Regions from separate parts of the Pantoea folii genome, predicted to be linked through region 1. Evidence: predicted binding sites of a transcription regulator. Region 1 holds the regulator's gene; the other holds the start of a gene.
What was found. Region 1 encodes PurR, which represses purine synthesis genes. Its sites were predicted from a motif close to CANGCAAACGTTTGCNTG; they were not measured.
Positions count from the first base shown of each region.

Region 1 (3,419 bases):
AAAAAGGCCTTACCTTTTGGAAAAAAAGTGGATTAGAATTGCTTCGGCGCTGATCGTTGATCAGATTTCTCTTACTCTGCCGCAGCCTGCTTTTTGCCAGACTGCTTAACCTGTAACCGGACTATGCGTTTACTGATTACGCTTTTCATACTGGCTTTTGCGCAACTGTTTTTTAACGTGGCTTCTGCTTCTCAGCATGCCCCGATTAATGCCAGTTTGCATAATGCTGAGAAAAAAAGTGCGCGTGAAGATGAGCGCCGCAAGCGACGCCCGGTTAAATCAACGGCTAAAAAGTCTCGCCTGACCACCGTGCAGAAGCTCAAGCTGAAAAAGCAGAGTAAAACCGAAACCGCCTTAAACAAATCCAGCCGCAAAAAATCCCTGCTGAAGTCGCCATTGAAAAAGTATGGCCATCAACGCCTCGCGAAAAAGTCCCCAGATGTGGACGATGAAGTTCAGGGACTCACTGGCATCAAGATGAGCAAATCCCACCGCCTGCGCTACCAAAAGGCACGCGAAACCGCGATGACGAAGTTGATGGGACAACTGGGCAAGCCTTACCAGTGGGGTGGCACCTCACCCCATACCGGTTTCGATTGCAGTGGTTTAGTCTGGTATGCCTATAAAGATCTCGTCAAATACAAATTCCCACGCACGGCGAATGAGATGTATCACCTGCACGATGCCGCGCCCATTAAGCGTGAGATGCTGGAGAAAGGGGATTTGGTATTCTTCCGCATCAATAATCGCGGGACTGCCGATCATGTGGGCGTTTACCTCGGCAACGGTAAATTTATTCAGTCACCCCGCACCGGTAAAGACATTCAGATTAGCGCATTGGGCGAAGACTACTGGCAGAAACACTATGTCGGTGCGCGCCGTATGATGACTCCAAAAACTATTCGCTAATTGTTGCGCAACATCCTGTGGCTCTCGCCACAAAAAAAGCCGGACGCTTAATCAGTGCCGGCTTTTTTTATTGATGCGCTTTGAATTAATGAAGAATGGCGGTGAAGCTAAACGCAATAATCATCAACAGTGCGCCAACCGTGGTCATTAGCGCCAGCTTTAAATCTGTACTCATCACTTCTCCTTAGTCACACATTTATTAGGGTTAAAACAATTTTCGCACAGCGGTGGGCAAAAATCTCGTCTTATCCGCGCTGGCTTGCTAGAATCGCCGCCTTTCGTTGCGCAACTGATTTTGCGCATGCTGTATTTACAGCCTGCTGAAGTGATTTTCCCTGCCTGATACGGCAGATTTGCCCCCCTTTTAGGGCATAAAACCCTTCGCAGACGCAAACGTTTAACAATATACTTATCAGTAAGTTGCGATAAGCCGGGGAGTACCTTTTTCATGGCAACAATTAAAGATGTAGCGAAACGCGCGGGTGTATCTACCACCACCGTTTCGCATGTCATCAACAAAACGCGTTTTGTTGCAGAGGAAACGCGTAACGCCGTATGGGAAGCGATTAAAGAGCTGCACTATTCGCCGAGCGCCGTTGCGCGTAGTCTGAAGGTGAATCACACCAAAACGCTGGGACTGTTAGCCACTTCCAGCGAAGCGCCCTACTTTGCCGAAATTATCGAAGCGGTTGAGAACCACTGTTTCGAACGCGGCTATACCTTGATTCTGGGCAACGCACATAACGATTTGCAAAAGCAGCGCGCTTACCTGTCGATGATGGCGCAAAAGCGTGTGGATGGTCTGTTAGTCATGTGCTCCGAGTATCCTGACGATTTGCTGCAGATGCTGGAAGACAACCGCAACATTCCGATGGTCGTGATGGACTGGGGCGCCTCTCGCGGCGACTTCACCGATACCGTACAGGATAACGCCTTCCAGGGGGGTTACCTGGCTGGACGCTACCTTATCGAGCGCGGTCACCGAGATATCGGTGCGATTCCGGGTCAAATGGAGCGCAACACCGGCGGCGGGCGCCATGCGGGCTTCCTGCAGGCGATGAGCGAAGGCGGTGTGACCGTGCGGCCTGAATGGGTTGTTCAGGGCGACTTCGAGCCAGAATCGGGTTATCAGGCGATGCAGCAGATCCTTAATCAGAAACAGCGTCCGACCGCCGTGTTCTGCGGGGGCGATATCATGGCGATGGGCGCGATCTGTGCCGCCGATGAGATGGGACTGCGCGTGCCGCAGGACATCTCCGTGATTGGCTATGATAACGTGCGCAACGCGCGCTACTTCACCCCTGCGCTCACTACAGTTCACCAGCCGAAAGCGGAGTTGGGCAAAAAAGCGCTGGAAATGCTGCTGGATCGCATCACCAGCAAACGCGAAGAGCCGCAAACCATTGAGGTCCAGCCTACACTGATTGAGCGTCGCTCCGTGGCGGACGGTCCATTCCGTGATTACCGCCGTTAAAGCTGATTTTCGCTGAGCCACTCGTGGTTCAGCGTTTCAGCATCGCCAAGATAGGCGAGTAACCACTCCAGCGCGGGTGACGCACGCTGTTCTGACCAACTGACGCAGCAGGGACTTTCCGGAAACGGCTGCGGCAGTGATAGCTCCACCAGCGCGCCACTGTCGAGTAAAGGTCGCGCGAGGTGGCCCGGCACCATGCCCACGCACAATCCCGCCTGCAAACAATCCATCCCTGTTTCCCACTCTGGCACCACTAAACGCCGCTGATTATCCAATGTCCAGGTCATGCGTCGTGGTAATGCGCGAGAGGTATCTTCCAGTACCAGCGATGGCCAGGCACGCAGCGCTTCTTCGTTGAGATCGGCACTCGCGGCCAGAGGATGATCAGGACTGACCACACAACACCAGTTGAGAGCACCCATATCCTGAAAGGCAAAACGTCCACCCACCGGGATTGCCTGGGTGGCACCAATCGCCACATCGACCCGCCCGTCTGCTAAGGCATCCCATACACCGTTAAATACCTCGTAACTGATGATCAATTCCATATCCGGGAAATGACGGTAAAAATCCTTTACCAGTTGTCGGGTACGCTGGGGTTTTACAATGCAATCCACGGCAATACTGAGCTGTCCGCGCCAGCCATTCGCCAGTTGCTGGCATTGCCTGCGGGTTGCCAGCATTTTTTTGATAACAGATCGCCCTTCCCGCACAAAATGCTCGCCTGCAGGGGTTAACACCACCTCACGGTGCTGACGCTCAAACAACGGCACGGCCAGCCAGGTTTCCAGCTGGCGCACCGTATAGCTAACGGCAGAGGGCACGCGATGTAATTCCTGCGCCGCTGCGCTGAAACTGCCATTGCGCGCGACGGCGTCCACTACTTCCAGCGCATACTCAGACCACATACTTTTGCCTTCAAAAATTTTAACAGCACTGCGCAAATATTAGCGTTTCACAAAGAATGACGCACTCTTTTACACTCCCCGACGTTCAATCTGCCAATGAGAATTACTATGTTGTCGTCAAAAGGATT
Region 1 covers NZ_JBWXON010000031.1:5,143-8,561, reverse strand. The annotation lists gene AC1MDE_RS24940 (C40 family peptidase) at 124-909, shown strand; gene cydH (cytochrome bd-I oxidase subunit CydH) at 995-1,084, opposite strand; gene purR (HTH-type transcriptional repressor PurR) at 1,358-2,383, shown strand; gene punR (DNA-binding transcriptional activator PunR) at 2,380-3,291, opposite strand; gene punC (purine nucleoside transporter PunC) at 3,400-3,419, shown strand, end outside.

Region 2 (3,419 bases), on a different contig from region 1:
CGCGCCGCTGACGCGGTTCCTTCACTTCATTCGTCAGCCTGACGGAACGGCGGGGGATGGCACATCCATGTGCCGCCCCGCCTTTCGCCCGCGTCCTGCGGGCTATCCTGGCAGACTCATTCTGTTCAGCGCTGCGGATTGCCTGCCCCAAAGCGACCCCAGCCTGCTCTTTGGCTTCCCTGCGTGTTGTTAAAAAGGCTATGTCTGGCGGTTATTTTAATGTGATGCTTTTCACGATCGCATCAGCATCGCTCTGTGCCTGCTGCTGATTGTCGGCTGGAAGAGTGATCTGCAGGGTCAGCAGTTTGCCATCCACTTTTGCCAGAATCACGGAAGACCATGAGGTTTGGTTGTTGGCCGAAATCACGGTATCCAACTGCTGAGCGGGCTGATCTTTAAGCGTCACCGCTTTGTTAGAAACGACCTGCAACTGCGGATCGCGACCGCGCTGCTGCTGTTCCAGACGCTGTGACAAGGCATCCAGCGCTTCGTTGGTCGGATCGCCCGCAATCACAATAATCGCTCGCTGGCCGGTTTCATCGGCGTACACATGCATATTGGTAGATTCAGAACCGAGTTTACCGCTTTTATCAGACATGCCCGCCGGCAGACTGAAGCTCAGCTTGCCGTCCATCAGGTTCACCGTCTGGGCTGACTGGCTGGCGCTGGCACCGTTGCTGCCTGCCGCCGCATCTTCTTTCTTCTGATCACAGGCCGCAAGACCTAACACCAACAAACCAATACCCGCATATTTCACTAAGTTACGCATTCTTTTCCCTTTGATGATTCCAGTCAGGTGCTTTCTACCCGGTATAAAAACGGAATCGGCGGTCAAAAGCAACCGCCGGTTTGTCAGGAAATCTTAGCGCGCTGCGGCGTTTCGTCTATGTGCAATTAGCCGAAATTGATCTGACGCTGTGTCGAGCGCTCTGCCAGACGTTTTAGCAGGCTGTTCAGCAACACACCGTAAGCGGGCAGGAAGAAAATCATGCAGATCAGCACTTTGAAGCTGTAATCCACCAGTGCGATCTCCACCCAATGCGCGGCCATGAACGGGTCCGGGCTCTTGTAGAAGGCGATGAAAAAGAAGGCCAGCGTATCGCTGATATTGCCGAGGAACATGGCTGCAGCAGGGGCGATCCACCACTGCGGTAAACGACGCAAACGGTTAAAAACGTGGACATCCAGAATCTGACCGAGCGCATAGGCCATAAAGCTGGCACTGGCGATACGTGCGACAAACAGATTCACCTGTTCCAGCGATGCCCATCCTTGCCATTCGCCCTGGTAAAACACACAGGACACCACGTAAGAGATAAACAGCGCCGGGATCATCACCGCCAAAATAATACGACGGGCTAACGGCGCGCCAAAGATGCGCACGGTGAGATCGGTAGCGAGGAAGATAAATGGAAAGCTAAAGGCACCCCAGGTGGTGTGGAAGCCGAAGATGGAAACCGGCAGCTGGACCAGATAGTTACTGGAAGTGATCACCAGCAGATGGAATAGGGAAAGCCAAAACAGCGCATGCATGCGCTGACGTGCAGAGAAATCAATCATGTCTGACCTTTTTAGTAATGGGGTGAGGGAACCCAACTATCCCCGTCATACTTCGCGTTGTAGCTGCGTTGGCTGCGTTCGCGTACCCCAGTCACTTACTTGAGTAAGCTCCTGGGGATACACGCCCTTGCCGCCTTGCTAAAACGCGAATTATTTAGGGGATAGCGTAGTATCTGTTGAAAAAACGGCGGCGATCTTAGCGCGTTGCGCAATTAATGCAATGGTTAATTTTAACGCAATCGTTATCGCCTTGCGCTGTGTATTTTGCGCGCTAGAATGAGCGCCCATCCTGAATGAAGACAGAGAATCATGAGCGATCCTTTTTCTGCGCCGGACCACAAGCTTGATGCCCTTGGCCTGCGCTGCCCTGAGCCGGTAATGATGGTGCGCAAAACCGTGCGCACCATGCAGGCGGGCGAAACCTTATTGATCATTGCCGATGATCCGGCCACCACGCGTGATATTCCCGGTTTTTGCCGCTTTATGGAACATCAGTTGCTGGCACAGCAGACGGAAACGCTGCCGTACCAGTATCTGATTCAGAAGGGCACGGCTTAACGCTGTCGCAGCAATCGCAAAGCGTTGGCTGTGACCAGCGCTGTCGCACCTGAATCTGCCAGCACCGCCAGCCACAAACCGGTGAAACCGAGCAGTGTGGTGATCAGGAAAATGCCTTTCAGCCCCAGCGCTATCGCGATGTTTTGACGGATGATGGCGCGCGTGCGACGGGCCAGTGCGATAGTGCGTGGCAGAATTGCCAGACGGTTTTGTGTCAGCGCGGCGTCGGCGGCTTCCAGCGCGACATCGGTGCCGCTGCCCATGGCAATGCCAATCGTGGCCGCTTTCATCGCCGGAGCGTCGTTAATACCATCGCCTACCATGGCCAGCGGCTGCTGCTCCTCCAGTTTGCGCACCATCTCCACTTTATCGGCAGGCAACAAGCCGGCGCGATAATCGATGTTGAGTTGCGTCGCCATCGACGCCGCCGCACGCGGGTTATCACCGGTCAACATCAGGCTATTAATGCCCAGCGCTTGCAACTGTGCCAGCGCCGTGACGGCTTCCTCGCGTAGCTGATCCTGCAACGCCAGGGTGCCGATGACGGTCTCATCCTTTAACAGCACCACCACGGTTTTACCTTGAGCTTCCCGTTGCGCGATCGCCTGCTGCTGATCGGTCGTGAGCGTGGTGGCATCGCGTGGTGCCAGCAGCTGATAGGTCACGCCATCAATCTGCGCCCGGATGCCGCTGCCAGCCAGCGTTTGCTGCTGCCGGGCGCGCGGTAGCCTGAGCTGGCGCTTTTCGGCCTCGCGCACGATGGCGATCGCCAATGGATGGCTGGAACCTTGCTCCACTGCCGCCGCAATGCTCAACAGTGCATTTGCTTCCATCGCACTGAAAGATTCGACCTCGGTCACCTGCGGTTTACCCAGTGTGAGGGTGCCGGTTTTATCGAATGCGATGGTCTGGATGCGGCTGAGACGTTCCAGCGCGGCGCCACCTTTGATCAGAGCGCCCTGTCGCGCGGCCGCCGCTAAGCCAGAGGTGATTGCAGCGGGGGTAGAAATCACCAGCGCACAAGGGCAACCAATTAACAGCAGCGTCAGGCCTTTATAAATCCACGGCAACCACGCTGCCCCCGCTAACAGTGGCGGCAGCACCATCACTAACAGCGCCAGCAGCATAATGGCAGGCGTATAAATGCGGCTGAAGCGATCGATAAAGCGCTCAACCGGTGCACGGTGGCTTTCAGCTTCTTCGATGAGCTGTAGGATGCGATCAATCGCGCTCTGGCCAGGTTCGGAGATGACTTTCAGCGTGACCAGGCGATCCACGCTGGTGGCGCCCGCCATCACCGT
Region 2 covers NZ_JBWXON010000008.1:197,647-201,065, reverse strand. The annotation lists gene AC1MDE_RS11950 (DcrB family lipoprotein) at 212-769, opposite strand; gene AC1MDE_RS11945 (7-cyano-7-deazaguanine/7-aminomethyl-7-deazaguanine transporter) at 895-1,560, opposite strand; gene tusA (sulfurtransferase TusA) at 1,870-2,118, shown strand; gene AC1MDE_RS11935 (zinc/cadmium/mercury/lead-transporting ATPase) at 2,115-3,419, opposite strand, start outside.
Region 2: the regulator PurR is predicted to act here: its motif matches at 1,793-1,810, upstream of tusA (sulfurtransferase TusA).